2 regions of the Dyella sp. 2RAB6 genome follow, and region 2 is predicted to be linked to the other one. Evidence: predicted binding sites of a transcription regulator. Region 2 holds the regulator's gene; the other holds the start of a gene.
What was found. The regulator HrcA, encoded in region 2, represses chaperone genes, less so after heat shock. The targets are predictions, from matches to a motif close to TTNGCACTCNNNNNNNNNGAGTGCNAA.
Positions count from the first base shown of each region.

Region 1: rpoH (RNA polymerase sigma factor RpoH) is a predicted target of HrcA. The motif match lies at 3,708-3,734, and genes of this name have one in related genera.

Region 1 is NZ_JBFRGP010000003.1:87,208-95,619, reverse strand. Features, by position in the region: gene AB4083_RS06315 (efflux RND transporter permease subunit) at 1-276, opposite strand, end outside; gene AB4083_RS06310 (sensor histidine kinase) at 572-2,032, opposite strand; gene AB4083_RS06305 (response regulator transcription factor) at 2,029-2,730, opposite strand; gene rpoH (RNA polymerase sigma factor RpoH) at 2,821-3,678, opposite strand; gene ung (uracil-DNA glycosylase) at 3,829-4,542, opposite strand; gene AB4083_RS06290 (response regulator) at 4,539-5,381, opposite strand; gene ftsX (permease-like cell division protein FtsX) at 5,514-6,494, opposite strand; gene ftsE (cell division ATP-binding protein FtsE) at 6,491-7,168, opposite strand; gene AB4083_RS06275 (DEAD/DEAH box helicase) at 7,284-8,412, opposite strand, start outside.
Region 2 is NZ_JBFRGP010000015.1:3,858-12,269, reverse strand. Features, by position in the region: gene dnaK (molecular chaperone DnaK) at 10-1,932, opposite strand; gene grpE (nucleotide exchange factor GrpE) at 2,095-2,628, opposite strand; gene hrcA (heat-inducible transcriptional repressor HrcA) at 2,710-3,771, opposite strand; gene recN (DNA repair protein RecN) at 3,931-5,607, shown strand; gene AB4083_RS17855 (response regulator) at 5,798-6,442, opposite strand; gene AB4083_RS17850 (MASE1 domain-containing sensor histidine kinase) at 6,627-8,222, shown strand.

The DNA.
Region 1 (8,412 bases), on a different contig from region 2:
CACGCCGAAGCCGTTGATCGACTGCGCCTCGATGTGTTCGACGTCGTTCACCGTGGTGGTGAGCACGCGCTCGAACGGCGAGGCGATGCGCCCGGCCATCTGGTCCGGCGGCAGGCCGGTGTACTGCCACACCACGCTGATCACCGGGATCTTGATGTCCGGGAAGATATCGGTCGGCGTCCGCATGGCGGACAACGGGCCGATGATCATGATCAGCAGGGCGAGGACGACAAAGGTGTAGGGCCGCGAAAGCGCGATCCGGACGATGCCAAGCATGCGGGGGATTCCGTGCGCGAATGTTGCGTCGCGAAATTTTGACACGGAGCCCCGGCCGGGCGGCCGGTCAGGTGGATGAAGATATTTTCATATTGAAATGTCCGACGCTGGCGAGGCCTTAGCCCCTCTCCCCCCGGGAGAGGGGTTGGGGTGAGGGTACGGGCGGAGTGGTGCGTTGCGCTTCGCCCGTACCCTCATCCGGCTGCCGCCACCTTCCTCGCTCCTCAAAGCCGCGCACATCCCTGTGCGCTCCCCGCGTGCTCCCGGAGGGAGAAGGGTTCCAGATCGGGCGCTGTCAACCAGCAGTTGCCACCGGCGGAATACGCTCGCTCGCGGTTTCCGGCGGCGCCACCATGCGCGACAAACAGGTGCCCGGCACTTCCCCCGGCTTCACCGTATAGCCGTACAGCGTGATGCGCGACCCTGGCCCTTCCTTCGGTTCGCCGATATCCAGCGCAAAGCCGTGCAGGCGCACGATCGCGCTGACGATGCTCAGCCCCAGGCCGGAGCCGGGCATGGTGCGGCTGTTGTCGCCGCGGTAGAAGCGCCGCGTCACGGCGTCGCGCTCGTTGGCGGGGATGCCGGGGCCCTGGTCGAGGATGCTGATGCGCGGGCCGCGGCTGTCCATGCGCGCGCGCAGGCGCACTTCTCCGCCGGCGGGCGTGAACTTGATGGCGTTGCCGACCAGGTTGGCCAGCGCCTCGAACAGCAGGTGCGCATCGCCGCGCACCGCCACGGTGGGCTCGATATCGAGCACGAACGGCTGGCCGCGGTCTTCGGCCACCGGCGCGTAGAACTCGTGCACCTGCTGCAGCACGCTGCCGAGATCGACTTCGTCGAAGCAGGCATTGCGCCGCCCGTCTTCCAGCTCGGACACGCGCAGCAGTGCGCGGAAGCGGCCGAGCACCTGGTCGATATCCACGATGCTCGCTTCGACCAGCGCGGCTTCCGGCTGCTCGGCGAGCTGCTGCTGCGTGCGATACAGCCGTGCGCGCAGGCGGGTCAGCGGCGTGCGCAAGTCGTGGGCGATGTTGTCGCACACGCCCTTCACCTCGTTCATCAAGCGCTCGATCTCGTCGAGCATGCTGTTGACGATGGCGGCCAGCACGTCGACTTCGTCGCCGCGGCTGCTGACCGGCAGGCGCTTGGTGAGGTCGCCCTGGCGGATCGGATCGGTGGCCTGCTGCAGCTTGCGGATGCGTTTTTCCGGGCCGCGGCGCAGCAGGAAGCCGCCGAGCAGGCCGGGAATCACGGTGAGCGACACCGCCCACAGCAGTGCACGCCAGACCACGGCGCCGAGGCCATCGACCGTGCTGTTGTCCTTGGCGATGACCAGCACGCGGCCATCGGCGAGCCGGGTGGCCAGCGCGCGGGCGCGCAGCTGGCTGCCGTCGCGATCGGGGCGCGGCAGGCCCTGCGCCAGCAGGCGCACCTTGCTGTCCGGCGCCAGCTCGGCCGGCATGCGCGCGATGTTGCCGGCCAGCGGCTTGCCGGCGGGGTCGAACAGGCCGACCGACATCACGCCGTGCGGATCGATGGTGATGGCGGCGTCCACGGTGGCGCCGAGGCGCGAGTTCTCGGTGTTCGCCAGATAGTGCATGCGCTGTACCAGCATCTGGTCGATCACGGTGTTGAGATAACGCGTGGTCTCCCACTGGATCACGCCGACCAGCACCAGGCCCCACACCGCGAACAGCGCGCCGTAGATCAGGATCAGGCGGGAGGTGGTGGAGCGCCAGGCGTTGGGGCGATTCATGGTTGCGCTGCCGCGTTCTGGGGAGCCGAGGTGATCATGTAGCCGGTGCCGCGCACGGTGCGGATCAGCGGCGCCTGCCCGGAGCCGTCGATCTTGCGCCGAAGCCGGCCGATGTGCACGTCGATCACATTGGTGCCGGGGTCGAAATGGAAACCCCACACCGCCTCGAAGATCATGGTGCGGGTCAGTACCTGGCCGCTGTGGCGCATCAGGTATTCGAGCAGGCGGTATTCGGTGGGCTGCAGGGTCAGCGGCTGGCCCTGGCGGTAGGCGACGTGGCGCACCAGGTCCAGTTCCAGCTCGCCGACGCGCAGGCGCGTCTCGTGCTGTTGTGGCTGGCGGCGGCGCAGCAGCACCTCGGCGCGGGCGGCCATCTCGTCGGGGGCGAACGGTTTGGTGAGGTAGTCGTCGCCGCCGGCGCGCAGGCCGCGCACGCGGTCGTCGACCTCACTGAGCGCGCTGATCATCAGCACCGGCGTCTCGATCTGCTGCCGGCGCAGCGCTTCCACCACCTCGATGCCTTCCATGCCGGGCAGCATGCGGTCGAGCGTGATCAGGTCGTAGGCATGGGCGCTGGCGCGGGCCAGGCCTTCGCGGCCGTCGGCCACCCATTCGGCGGTCATGCCGTGCACGCTGAGCTCGGCCACGATCTCGCGGGCGGTGACCTCGTCGTCTTCGATGACCAGGACTCTGGGCATGGTGTGGACGTCCGGACGTCTGGGGGTGGTGGCGCAAAAACCGACGGCCCCGGGTGGGGCCGTCGGCGATCGTAACGCGCTATCCGGGAATCAGGCGGCGAACAGGCCGCGCATCTTCTTCATCGCGTTGGCCTCGACCTGGCGGATGCGCTCGGCCGAGACGCCGTACTCGTCGGCCAGGTCCTGCAAGGTGGCCTTTTCCTCGTTCAGCCAGCGGCGCTGGATGATGTCGCGGGAACGGTCGTCCAGCTTGCGCAGGGCGTCGGTCAGCGTTTCCAGCTGGTTGTCGGCCTGGTCGGCGTCGGCGATGTTGTCGTACGGGTCGGCGCCCTCGTCGACCAGGAACGCGGCCGGTGCGGGCTTGGCATCGTCGTCGGCGTCGGCCGGGGCCTCGAAGCCGATGTCGCGGCCGGACAGGCGGGCTTCCATCTCGCGCACGGTCGCTTCCGGCACGCCCAGGTCCTTCGCCACCACGCGCACTTCCTCGGCGTTCATCCAGCCCAGGCGCTTCTTGCTCTTGCGCAGGTTGAAGAACAGCTTGCGCTGCGCCTTGGTGGTGGCCACCTTGACGATGCGCCAGTTGCGCAGGATGAACTCGTGCATTTCGGCGCGGATCCAATGCACCGCGAAGCTGACCAGGCGCACGCCCTGGTCCGGGTCGAAGCGCTTGACCGCCTTCATCAGGCCGATATTGCCTTCCTGGATCAGGTCGCCGATCTGCAGGCCGTAGCCGCTGTAGCCGCGGGCCACGTGGACCACGAAGCGCAGATGGGACATCACCAGCTTGCGGGCGGAGGCGAGGTCGTCGCCTTCCAGATAGCTGCGCGACAGCGCCTGCTCTTCTTCCTGGCTGAGCACCGGGATGCGGTGTACCGCCGAAATATAAGCATCCAGACTGCCGACAACACTGGGCACCGGCAGGTTGGCGGTCACCAAAGCTTGAGACATGTGTGGATCCTCCTCGTATGGAATTCAGCTTAGCACTCCCTAGGTGAGAGTGCTAAAGCGCTCGGGAAGTTCCCTGCGGGAGTCCCCGGCTGCTTTATTGAACTGAATCGTACAGGAATTTGAATTCCGCGTCCAGCGCGTCCCGCCGACTCAGCCCTCGCCGGCTTCCAGCGCGGCCCGGGACGGCAGCGACCAGTCGATCGGCGGCTGGCCGCGCTCTTCCAGATAGCGGTTGGCGGCGGAGAAATGCCCGCAGCCCAGGAAGCCCCGATGGGCCGAGAGGGGGGATGGGTGCACCGAGCGCAGAACGCAATGCCGGCGGCTGTCGATCAACTGGCCCTTGCGCTGGGCGTAGGAACCCCACAGCAGGAACACCAGCCCCTCGCGCTCCCGGTTCAGGGCATCGATGGCGGCGTCGGTAAAACCCTCCCAGCCCTTGCCCTGGTGGGAGGCGGCCAGGCTGCGTTCCACCGTCAGCACCGCATTGAGCAGCAGCACGCCGCGGTCGGCCCAGGGGGTGAGGCAGCCGTGGTCCGGCGGCGCGATGGCCAGGTCGCGCTGGATCTCCTTGAAGATGTTCAGCAGCGACGGCGGCGTCGGCACCCCCGGCCGCACCGAGAAGCACAGGCCATGCGCCTGGCCGGGGCCGTGGTACGGATCCTGGCCCAGGATCACCACCCGGACCCGCTCGAACGGGGTGTGGTCGAAAGCAGCGAAGATCTCCGGCCCCGGCGGGTAGATCACCTTGCCCTGCTGCTTCTCCGCACGCAGGAAGGCCGCCAGCGCCTGCATCTCCGGCCGCTCCAGATAGGCGCCGATGCGCTCCTTCCAGGACGGCTCCAGCTTGACCCGGCCCTCGTTCATGCGGCCCGGTCGCGCTGGCGCAGATGCCGCGCCACGCGCAGCTGGAACAGCACCTTGGTGATCAACAGCTTCTCCTCGATCGGTTTCTCGACCAGGTCGTTGGCGCCGGCCCGGAGCAGGGCCGCCTGGTTGGCGGGGTTCTCGTCGCCGGTCATCACCAGCACCGGCAGGCGGCCCTTGCCGTAGGCGTAGTCGCGGCGGATCCGCTCGAGCAGGTCGCCGCCGGTGAGCTCGCCCTTCAGGCTGACGTCGGTCAGCACCAGGTCGGCGCCGACCTCGCCCTGCGCCCGCGCGGTATCCAGCCAGGCCAGGGCGTCTTCGGCGCTGATCACATGGCGCACGGTCAGGCCGTACTTTTCCAGGATGCGGCGGGTGGCCAGCGCGACGACGCGGCTGTCCTCCACGTAGAGCACCTCGCCCTCGGCCGAGCTTTCCGGGCGCACATAGCCGCGGATGAATTCGGCCAGCGCCTGGAAGCCCAGGGATTTGTCGAAGTAATCGGTGACGTGCTCGCCCAGCGCGCGGCGATGCAGGCGGTCGTCGACGTCGCCGGACACCACCACGATCGGCACATAGATCTGCGGCGCCGATTCGCGCACGTAGCGCGCCAGCTCCAGGCCGTCCATGTCCGGCAGGCGCAGGGCGATGGTGATGAAGTCGAACACGCCGCCCTCGAGCAGCTGGTGCGCTTCCGCACCGCTCGCGCAGCCCACCACCTCGGCATCCGGCAGCTCCACCTTGAGCACGCGGCTGATCAGCTGCCGCACCACTTTCGAACCGTCCACCACCAGCACGCGCGGCGCGGCGCTGACGATGCGGTTGCTGAAACCTTCACTCATTGACCGATCCATCCACGCTCAGCGGCCTCCTTGCCGAACCATCGATGGACGCCCCCTTGCGTCCTTCCATCCGGGCATCTTGCCCTGCCGGCCCTGCAGTTGCCTGCGACCGGCGTCACTTTCGTCGTTGACCTAGGCCGCCTTGCGCAATTGCCAGGCGCTGACCAGGCGTGCGCCCAGCCAGCCGAGCACCGCCGCGGCCACCGGCACCGCGCCCAGCAGCCACAGCGGCAGCATGCCGAGCTGAAGCTTGCCCTCGTAGACATGACCGAGGCGTGTCACCGGCTCGGCCAGCGCCATCTCGATCAGCAGCGCCATGCCGGCGGCGAGCACGCCGCTGAACAGGCCGTACCAGATGCCCGCATACAGATAAGGACGGCGCACGAAGGCGCCGCTGGCGCCGATCAGCATCAGCACGCCGATCTCCTCGCTGCGGCTGGCGATATCCACGCGCACGGTATTGCCGACCACCAGCAGCACGGCCAGCGCCAGCAGGCCGGCCAGGATCAGCACCACCCGGTTGCCCACCCCGAGCAGCGCATCCAGCCGCTGCCGCCAGGTGCCGCTGTCCTGCACCAGGTCCACGCCCTGCATGGCGCGCAGGTCGGTGACCAGGCGGGCCACGTCGTCGGCATTGGCACCAGGCTTCGGCAGCACGTCCAGGGCGTACGGCAGCGGGTTGCTGTCCAGCGTGTTCAGCGCGCCGGAAAAGCCCTGCATCTTGGCCAGTTCGTCCATGCCCTGCTGCGGGCTCTTCACCGCCACCGAGGCCACGTCCGCGCGCTCGCGCAGCTTGGTCGCCATCATCTCCACCGCCGGCCCGGTCTGGCCCGGCTGCATGAAGACCGACACGGCCTGGCTCTGCCCCAGCGCCGCGCCGAGCTGCTGCACATTGCCCAGCAATAGATAGAAGGTCAGCGGCAGCGCCAGCGCCAGCGCCATCACCGCCACCGTCAGCAAGGTGCCGACCGGGCGCGACATCAGCCGGCGCAGGCTGGCGCCCGCGCTCCAGGCGTGGTGGTCGCGCCAGCTGGCGACCGGACGCGGACGGCTGCGTTCGACCCGGTTCGGTTCGGCCACGATCGGGGTATCGAGATCCTGCGGCGCGCTCACAGCACCTCCTCCGCGGCGATATCCGCGACCAGGCGGCCGTGGTCGAGCACCACCACGCGCTTGCGCATGCGCTTGATCAGCGGCAGGTCGTGGCTGGCCACCAGCACGGTGGTGCCGACATGCTGGAATTCGGCGAACAGGCCCATGATCTCCACCGCGAGCTGCGGATCGAGGTTGCCGGTGGGCTCGTCGGCGATCAGCAAGGTGGGCTTGGCCACGATCGCGCGGGCAATGCCCACGCGCTGCTGCTCGCCGGTGGACAGCGTGGCCGGCAGCTGGCGCTCGTAGGCGAGCAGGCCGACCTTCTCCAGCGCGGCGCGCACGCGCCGGCCGCGCTCGGCCGGGGCGACGCCGCCGATCACCAGCGGCAGTTCCACGTTGGCGAACACGGTGCGGTCCATCAGCAGTCGATGGTCCTGGAACACCATGCCGATGCGCCGGCGCAGCTTGGGAATGCCGCCGCGCCCGATCTTGGCCAGGTTCTGCCCATCGAGCGCGATGCTGCCGTGCGACGGGCGCTCGATCAGGCCGAGCAGCTTCAACAGCGTGCTCTTGCCGGCGCCCGAATGGCCGGTGACGAAGGCCATCTCGCCCGTCGCCACCTGAAATGAAAGCTGCGAGAGCGCCTCATGGCCGCCCTCGTAGCGTTTGCTGACTTGGTCGAAGCGGATCACCGCGTGTCCTCGATCCTTGATCCCGCACTGCCGGCAAGGATACGGGATGCGCGTAGCAAAACGATCCCCGCGCAGGCCGCCGCGACGCGATTGGCGTGCGCGGCGGCGAAGGAGTTCAGCGGCCGGTGAACAAACGCGCGAGGCGACGGAAGAAGCCCGGCTTCTTCGGCGCGCCTTCCGCGTGCCCCGCGGCGGTGGCCGTCACCTGGCGCGACGGCCGCGGGCCGGTGTCCGCGCCACCGCGTTCGCGCGCGGGACGATGCCCGTCGCGGTTGCCGCGTGCGGCGTCGGCGGCAGCCGGTGCGGCGTTCTCCACCGGCGCGTCTTCGCGACGGCGACCGCGACCGCCACGGCGGCGACGGCGCTTGTTCGGCGCTTCCGCGCCGGCAGTTTCGTTGCCGGCTTCGGGACGGGCAACCGGTGCCTGCGGCGCCACGTCAGCAGCAACTGCGGCCGGGTCGGCTTCACGCGGCTTGCGCGCCTCGCGCGGCGGCCGGCCTTCGCTGGAGCGACCTTCGCCCGAGCGGCGCTCGCCGGGGCGGCGTTCGCCCGGACCGCCGCGGCGTGAACCGCGTCCGCCGCCGTCCTTCTCGCGGTTCTCGACCTTGTCGCCGAACGCCGCGCTGTCGGCGGCCGCGTCGGCGGCGAACTGCGCGTCCATCTCGCGCGGCTTGGGCATCACCAGCATCTCGGGATCGATCGCCGCGACCGGGATGCGCTGGCCGATATAGGTCTCGATATCCGGCAGCGACATCGCGTACAGGTCGCAGGCGAAGCTGACCGCGTCGCCCTCGGCGCCCAGGCGCGCGGTGCGGCCGATGCGGTGCACGTAGTCCTCGGCGTCCTGCGGCAGGTCGTAGTTGAAGACGTGGCTGACCGCCGGGATGTGCAGGCCGCGCGCGGCCACGTCGGTGCACACCAGCATGTCGAGCTGGCCGTCCTGGAAGCGCTGCAGCAGCTTCTGGCGCTTGAGCTGCGGCACGTCGCCGGACAGCGCGCCCACGCGGTAACCCTGGCGCTTGACCCGGTCGGTGATGCGCTCGGCGGCCATCTTGGTGTTGACGAAGATGATGCTGCGGCTCGGGTTGGTGCGCTCGAGCAGGTTCAGCAGCAGCGGCATCTTCTCTTCCTTGGAGGGGAAGTAGACCTGCTGGCGCACGCGGTCGGCGGTGACGTTCTCGGTCTCCACCACCAGCTTCTCGGCGTTGTGCATGTGCTCGTAGGCCAGCTCCAGCACGCGGTGG
Region 2 (8,412 bases):
GCCGCTCCGTCACTTCTTTTCGTCGCCCTTCACTTCGGTGAACTCGGCATCGACCACATCGTCGGCCGGACCGGTCGGGCCACCCTGCGGGCCAGCCTGCGGACCGCCGGCGCCGGCGCCCTGGGCCACCGCGTACAGCGCCTGCGCGGCCTGCTCGAGCTTCTCGATCTTCGCTTCGATCACGGTCTTGTCGTCGCCTTCCTTCGCCTTCTCCAGCTCCGACAGCGCGCCTTCGATCGTGCTCAGCTGCTCGCCCGGCACCTTGCCGCCGTGTTCCTTCAGCGCGCTGCGCGTGGCGTGCACCAGCTGATCGGCCTTGTTGCGGGTGCCGACCAGTTCCTGGAACTTCTTGTCTTCTTCCTTGTTGGCCTCGGCGTCCGCGACCATGCGGGCGATCTCTTCCTCGGACAGGCCGGAGCCGGCCTTGATCTCGATCTTCTGTTCCTTGCCGGTCTTCTTGTCCTTGGCCGACACGTGCAGGATGCCGTTGGCGTCGATGTCGAAGGTCACTTCGATCTGCGGCATGCCGCGCGGCGCCGAATCGATGCCGGTGAGATCGAACTTGCCCAGCGACTTGTTGGCACTGGCGCGCTCGCGCTCGCCCTGCAGCACGTGCACGGTCACCGCGGTCTGGTTGTCGTCGGCGGTGGAGAACACCTGCGAGGCCTTGGTCGGCACCGTGGTGTTCTTCTCGATCAGCTTGGTCATCACGCCGCCCATGGTCTCGATACCCAGCGACAGCGGGGTCACGTCCAGCAGCAGCACGTCCTTCACCGAACCGCCCAGCACGCCGCCCTGGATCGCGGCGCCCACGGCCACGGCTTCATCCGGGTTGACGTCCTTGCGCGGCTCCTTGCCGAAGAAGTCCTTCACCGACTCCTGCACCTTGGGCATGCGGGTCTGGCCGCCGACCAGGATCACCTCGTCGATGTCCGAGACGCGCAGGCCGGCATCGTTCAGCGCGGTGCGGCAGGGGTCGATGGTGCGCTTGACCAGCTCTTCCACCAGCGCTTCGAGCTTGGCGCGAGTCAGCTTGATGTTGAGGTGCTTCGGGCCAGAGGCGTCGGCCGTGACGTACGGCAGGTTCACTTCGGTCTGGTGGCTGGAGGACAGCTCGATCTTGGCGCGCTCGGCGGCGTCCTTCAGGCGCTGCAGGGCGAGCGGATCCTTGCGCAGGTCCATGCCCTGGTCCTTCTTGAACTCCTCGACCAGGTAATCGATCACGCGCAGGTCGAAGTCTTCGCCGCCCAGGAAGGTGTCGCCATTGGTGGCCAGCACCTCGAACTGCTTCTCGCCGTCGACGTCGGCGATCTCGATGATCGACACGTCGAAGGTGCCGCCGCCCAGGTCGTACACCGCGATCTTGCGGTCGCCGCCCTTCTTGTCCAGGCCATAGGCCAGGGCCGCCGCGGTCGGCTCGTTGATGATGCGCTTCACTTCCAGGCCGGCGATCTTGCCGGCGTCCTTGGTGGCCTGGCGCTGGCTGTCGTTGAAGTAGGCCGGCACCGTGATCACCGCTTCGGTGACCGGCTCGCCGAGATAATCCTCGGCGGTCTTCTTCATCTTCATCAGCACCTTCGCCGAGATCTCCTGCGGCGCCATCTTCTTGCCGTCGGCGGTGCTGACCCAGGCGTCGCCGTTATCGTGCGCGACGATGCCGTACGGCACGATGTGCAGGTCTTTCTGCACTTCGGCGTCGGTGAACTTGCGGCCGATCAGGCGCTTCACCGCGTAGAAGGTGTTCTTGGGATTGGTGACGCTCTGGCGCTTGGCGGGTGCGCCCACCAGCACTTCGCCGTCCTTGGTGAAAGCGACGATCGACGGGGTGGTGCGATCGCCTTCCGAGTTCTCGATGACCTTGGCCGTGCTGCCATCCATGATGGCGACGCACGAGTTGGTCGTGCCCAGGTCGATGCCGATGATCTTGCCCATGATTTATATGCTCCGAATCTCGATGCGGCCCCGCGGCCGCGCTGTCTGGTCAAATGGGGCCCGGCTCATGCGATTCAACGCGCCGGCGGGCCCTCACCTTATGTTTTGAAGCGTCTGGCGTGGCCGCGTTCAGGCGGCTAAACCAAGTTGGTGCGGTGCCGATCAGTCCTTGGCGACCGCGACCAGCGCGGGACGCAGCAGACGATCGTTCAACACGTAGCCCTTCTGCAGCACGCTGACCACCGTGTTCGGCGCCTGGCCGGGCGCATCCACCATGCTCACCGCGTGATGGCGCTCCGGGTCCAGCGGCTCGCCGACCGGGTCGACCTGCACCAGGCCATTGTTCTCGGCGATCTTCAGCAGCGACTTCAGCGTGAGCGCGATGCCCTCGCGCACGCTGGCCACGTCGCCGCCTTCCGCCGTCAAGCCCATTTCCAGGCCGTCGTACACCGGCAGCAGCTCGTTGAGCAGCTTCTCGTTGGCGAAGCGGCGGGCCTGCTCGACGTCGCGGTGCAGGCGGCGGCGCTGGTTCTCGATCTCGGCCTTCTCGCGCAGCACGCTGTCGCGCAGGTCGGTGTTGGCCGCTTCGAGTTCGGCGACCCGGGCCTTGAGGGCCTCGAGCTCGGCGTGGGCCGGCGCGTCCGGCGCGCTGGCCTCAGGCGCCCCGCTGGGCACCGGCTGGTCGTTGTTCTGCATGAAAGACTCCAAAACCCAAACATGGCCGGCACGACGTGCCGACCCCCAAGCTTGCGCGGGTAACCCCGCCTCCCGTGGCGGTTATAAGGCCGTGGCGGCGCGATTCAAGGCGTCGCTCAATACGCCGGCCGTGGCCTGCACGACCGGGATCACCCGTTCGTAGGCCATGCGGGTGGGGCCGATCACCCCGACCGCCCCCAGCACGCGGCCCTGGGTGCCGTAGGTGGCCGTGACCACGCTGCAGCCGTCCAGTGCCGCAAACCCCGATTCCTCGCCGATGAACAGCCGCACGCCCGGTGCCCGGGCGCACACTTCCATCAGCTGCAGCAGTTCGTTCTTCTTCTGGAACGCCTCGAACAGCTCGCGCAGGCGCTCCAGGTTGGCCAGTTCCGCATAGCCCATCAGGTTGGTCTGGCCGCTGACCAGCACGTCGTCGGTCTCGCTCTGCGGCGCGAACGAGGCGGCCGCCAGCTCCACCGTGCTGGACATCATGCGATTCAGTTCGCTGCTGGCCTCGCGCAGTTCGCGCAACAGATGACCGCGGATGTCGTCCAGGCGCAGCCCGGCGAAGTGCGTATTCAGATAATTGGCGGCCTGCTCCAGCTCGCCCGGCTCCAGCGGCTTGGCCAGCTGGATCACGCGGTTCTGCACCTGGTTGTCCGAGAACACCAGGATCACCAGCACGCGGGCGTCCGGCAGGGCCACGAAATCGATGTGGCGCAATGGGAAGTCGGCCTGGCGCGGCACCGTCACCACGCCGGCGAAGTGGGTCATCGCCGAGAGCAGGCTGGACACGTTGCCGAGCAGGTCGCGGGTGGTGGTGGGGCCGGCGGGCAGCTCGCGCTGCAGGCGGGCCATTTCCTCCACCGGCAGCGGCTGCAGCTCGATCAGGCTGTCCACGAACAGGCGCAGGCCGCGCGGCGTCGGCACGCGGCCGGCCGAGGTATGCGGCGAGGCGACCAGGCCGGCGTCTTCCAGGTCCGCCATGATGTTGCGGATGGTGGCGGGGCTGACGTCCAGGCCGGAGGAACGCGACAGCGTGCGCGAGCCCACCGGCTCGCCGTCGGCCAGGTACTGCGCGATCAGCGTGCGCAGCAGCCGCCGCGCACGGATATCCAGGTCGTTGGCAAGAGGTCGAGACATGCGCTCTGTGGCAATCCGTGAGACGGCTAAGAAATAAGGTTTGATCCGGTAGTTTGCAAGAAAACCGGACAGGCGGGGGCTGGTACCGGGGCATTCAGGCCCGCTCCACCCCGCCGGAGTCTGCCCTTACAATCCTCCGACTCAACGACGCGACACCCCATGCTTACCTCGCTCTACGTCCGCCATTTCGCAGTAGTAGAAGAAGCCGAGATCGCCTTCGGCCCTGGCCTGACCGTGGTCAGCGGCGAGACCGGCGCCGGCAAGTCCCTGCTGGTCGACGCCTTGCTGCTGCTGGCCGGCGGCCGCGCCGACAGCGGCATGGTGCGCGCCGGCAGCGACCGCGCCGAGCTGGCCGCCGAGTTCGACCTGGCCACCCTGCCCGAGGCCCGCGCCTGGCTGCGCACCGAGGAACTGGACGAGGCCGACGGCAGCTGCCGCCTGCGCCGCGTGATCCGCGCCGAAGGCAGCTCGCGCGCCTGGATCAACGGCCGCCCGGCCAGCGCCAGCCAGCTCGGCGAGCTGGCCACCCTGCTGGTGGAGATCCACGGCCAGCACGAACACCAGGCGCTGCTGTCCCGCGCCCACCAGATGGCCCTGCTGGACGCCTACGCCGGCCACGACAGCCTGCTGGCCCAGGCCCGCGACAGCGCCGTGCAGTGGCGCGAGGTCGGTGCGCGCATCCGCAAGCTCAGCGGCGGCGAAGACCGCGAGCAGCGCCTGGAACTGCTGCGCCACGAGGCCGCGGAACTGGAGCAATGGGTACTGGCCCCGGCCGAGCTGACCGAACTGGAAGCCAGCCACAAGCGCCTGGCCAATGCCGGCCGGCTGGCCGAAGGCGCCTCCGGCGTCGCCGAGCTGGTCGACGGCGACAGCGAACTGGCGCTGAGCCGCGCCCTGGCCCGCGCCCACGCCGACCTGGACAAGCTGGCCGCCCTGGACGACCGCCTCGCCCCGCTGCTGCAACTGCTGGACGATGCCGCCATCCAGCTCGGCGAAGCCGCCGACGGCCTCAATCGCTACGCCCAGGACGTGGACCTGGACCCGGAGCGCTACACCGAGGTCGACACCCACCTCACCCGCCTGCACGAACTCTCGCGCAAGCACCGCACGCCAGTTTCCGACCTGCACGAAAAAACCGCCGCCCTGCGCGCGGAACTGAGCGAGCTGGAAGGCGCCGGCGACGCGCTGGAACAACTGGCCACCCAGCGCGACCAGCTACGCCGCGACTACGACGCCGCCGCGACGAAGCTGAGCAAGGCCCGCACCAGCTCCGCCGCCAAGCTGGGCAAGGAGGTCGGCGCGCTGATGGCGGAGCTGGGCATGGCCGGCGGCCAGCTGGTGATCGAACTGGAACCGGCCGGCAGCGACGAACCCGACCCGCAAGGCCGCGAACGCTGCGAACTGCTGGTCAGCGCCAACCCCGGCCAGCCGCCGCGCCCGCTGCGCAAGGTGGCTTCGGGCGGCGAACTGGCGCGCATCAGCCTGGCGATCGAAGTGGCCACGCTGGGCAAGGACACGGTCGGCAGCATGGTGTTCGACGAAGTCGACACCGGCATCGGCGGTGCGGTGGCCGAAGTGGTCGGCCAGAAGCTGCGCTCGCTCGGCGGCCAGCGCCAGGTGCTGTGCGTCACCCATCTGCCGCAGGTGGCGGCGCAGGGGCATGCGCATCTGCGGGTGAGCAAGCAAAGCGATGGCAGCTCGACGCAGACGCGGATCGAGAAGCTGGATGCGGGTGGGCGCCGCGACGAGCTGGCGCGGATGTTGGGTGGTGTGGAGATCACCAAGGAAACGCGGGCGCACGCCAAGCAGATGCTGGATCGGGCGCAGACGGCCTGAGCTCGAACCGACCTTCAAGAGTGAAGCCTTCTCCCTCCGGGAGCACGCGGGGAGGGCACAGGGATGTGCCCGGCTGTGAGGAGCGAGGAAGGTGGCGGCAGCCGGATGAGGGTCCGGGCGGAGCCGGGCGCCCCACTCCGCCCGTACCCTCACCCCAACCCCTCTCCCGATGGGAGAGGGGCTCAGCGCATCAGGCCTTGCCGTCTCTACGCGGCAACAACCCGCGCTCGCTCGCCATCCGATAAAGATCAAGTTCCGAGCCCGCCCCCAGCTTGCCCATCAGGCTGGCGCGGTGGATGTAGACGGTCTTCTGCCCGATCCCCAACTCTCCCGCCACCTGCTTCGGCGCGCGCCCTTCCGCCAGCAGCAGAAAGACTTCGCGCTCGCGGCTGGTCAGGCGGTTGATCGGGTCCAGCGCCTCGCTCGGCCGTTCGGCGCGGCGCTGGCGCAGGTCGGAGCTGAGGAAACACTCGCCCTGCATCACCGCACGCAGGCCGGCCACCAGTTCCTCCGGCGCCACGCCCTTGGTCACGTAGCCGCTGGCGCCGCGGCGCAGGGCTTCGGAAACGTAGGGTTCGCCGTCGTGCATGCTCAGCACCACGATGCGGGTCTGGTCGGCCACGCTGCGCAGATGCTCGATCAGCGGCAGGCCGCTGCCATCGGGCAGTGAGAGATCCAGCGCGACCAGGTCTGGGCGGCGTTGGCTGACTGCCTCCACCGCGTCGTCGGCGCTGCGGCACTCGGCCACGACCTCGAGGTCGGGCTCCAATTCGATCAGCCGCTTGAAGCCTTCGCGGACTATGGCGTGGTCATCGACCAGGACGATGCTGTACATGGGTCCGCACTGTATAGCAGCCCCCGGCGGTTTGCCCACGGGCCCCCTCAACCTCCAAATTCGAATCCTTCTCCTTCCAGGAGAAGGTGGCGGCAGCCGGATGAGGGTCCGGGCGAAGCGACACCCATCACTCCTGCACCTCACGCCCCTCGCTCCGCCGCTGGCCGCATGTACCATCGCCGCCATGCTTTCGAGACCCCTGTTCCTGCCCTGGGCCGGCATCCTGGCCTGCGTCGGTTATTTCCTGCTGTGGCTGCTGCTGTGGCCCACCGAGCAGCCGTACTGGATGCTGCCCTACGGCCTGCGCTTCGGCGCCCTGCTGCTGTCGCCGACGCGGATGTGGCCGTGGCTGCTGTTCGCCGAATTCGGCGCGACCACCCTGCTGGCACTGACCCAGGGCATGCCGCTGGGCTGGCAGGGGCTGATCCTGGGCGAGCTGCCGGAGCCGGTGGTGGTCACCATCTGCCTGTGGCTGATGCGCCGCGCGCAACTGCACGTGAGCATGCGCGACCCGGAAGACGTCTCGCGCCTGCTGCTGTCGGCCGCCTTCACCGTGGCCGCGACCACGGTGGTGGATGCGGCGATCCTCACCGCGGTGCATGCCGTGCCCTCCTCGCAGCTGCTGATGCGCGCGCTGGGGCAGGACCTGCTGGGCAACTACGTCGGCACGCTGCTGGTGACGCCGCTGCTGATCATGCTGTTCCGCGCGCACCTGGAGCATCGCGCCTTCACCAACCTCACCATGGATGGCCTGCTGGTGATGTTGCCGGCGCTGGCGATCCTGCTGCTGCTTTCTTCGCATCCGGCGCCGCAGCCGCAGTTCGCGCGCATTCTTTCGCTGGCGCCGGTGCTGTTCTTCGCGTTCCGCCATGGCTGGCGCGGCGCCAGCCTGGCGATGCTGATCTCCAGCCTGGGCATGACCCTGGTCGACCATTTCGCCGGCCGCCCCGCACCCGAGGCTCCCGCGCAGTTGTTCCTCGCCGTGGCCGGCACCGGTGCGCTGATGCTGGGCGCGGCCACCGACGCGCTACGCCGCAGCAGCGAGCGCGTGGCCGAGCAGAACGTCTATCTGGCCGCGGTGAACCGCCGCCTGGACCAGCTCGCCCGCCAGCTGCGCGACGCCGCACGCGGCAACCTGCAGGCGGAAGAAAACCAGCGCCGCCATATGGCCTCCGAACTGCATGACGAGCTCGGCCAGAACCTCACCGCCATCTCCACCCATCTGAAGCTGGCGCAGGCGCGCCTGGCGCAGGCGGGCATGGACGACATCGGCCTGTCGATCAACGGCATCCTCGGCCATATGCGCCGCGCGCTGCATCGCCTGCTGGACGATCTGCGCCCCGCGGTGCTCGACGAATTCGGCCTGCTGCGCGCGCTCGACGAAGGCCCCATTCGGGACTTGCTGGCCACCGCCGGCGTGATCTACCGCACCGACCTGCACGGCGACCCGCGCCTGCTCGACGAAGACACCCGCACCGCGATCTATCGCCTGGTGCAGGAAAGCGCGACCAATGCGGTGAAGCACGCGCAGGCGTCCACCTTCCAGTTGCGCCTGCGCATCGGCGAACGCCAGGGCGGCGCGCTCGCCCTGCTGGATATCCGCGACGACGGCGTCGGCCTGCCCACACGCATGCCACGCGGCGGCCGCGGCCTGCAGGGCATGCGCGACCGCGTGACCTCGCTGGGCGGCGTATTCCGGCTGCGCCCGGAATCGCACGGCGTGCACCTGCGCATACTGCTGCGCAGCAGCAATGCGAACGGCTTCACACAGCGTTTGTAAACCGTTCCAGAAAGTTCCCACTTCTAGGAAATTTTCCAATACCCGGCTCGTGAACAGCTCGTTAGCATCCTTCCCATCGATGTGGGGGAGCCACCATCGCAAGATGGTGAGCCATGCCAACCGTGGGGACGGTGGGCATGAAGAGCGGCAGGATGCCGTTCCTCCGCTATCAGGAGGCACAGCCTGACAA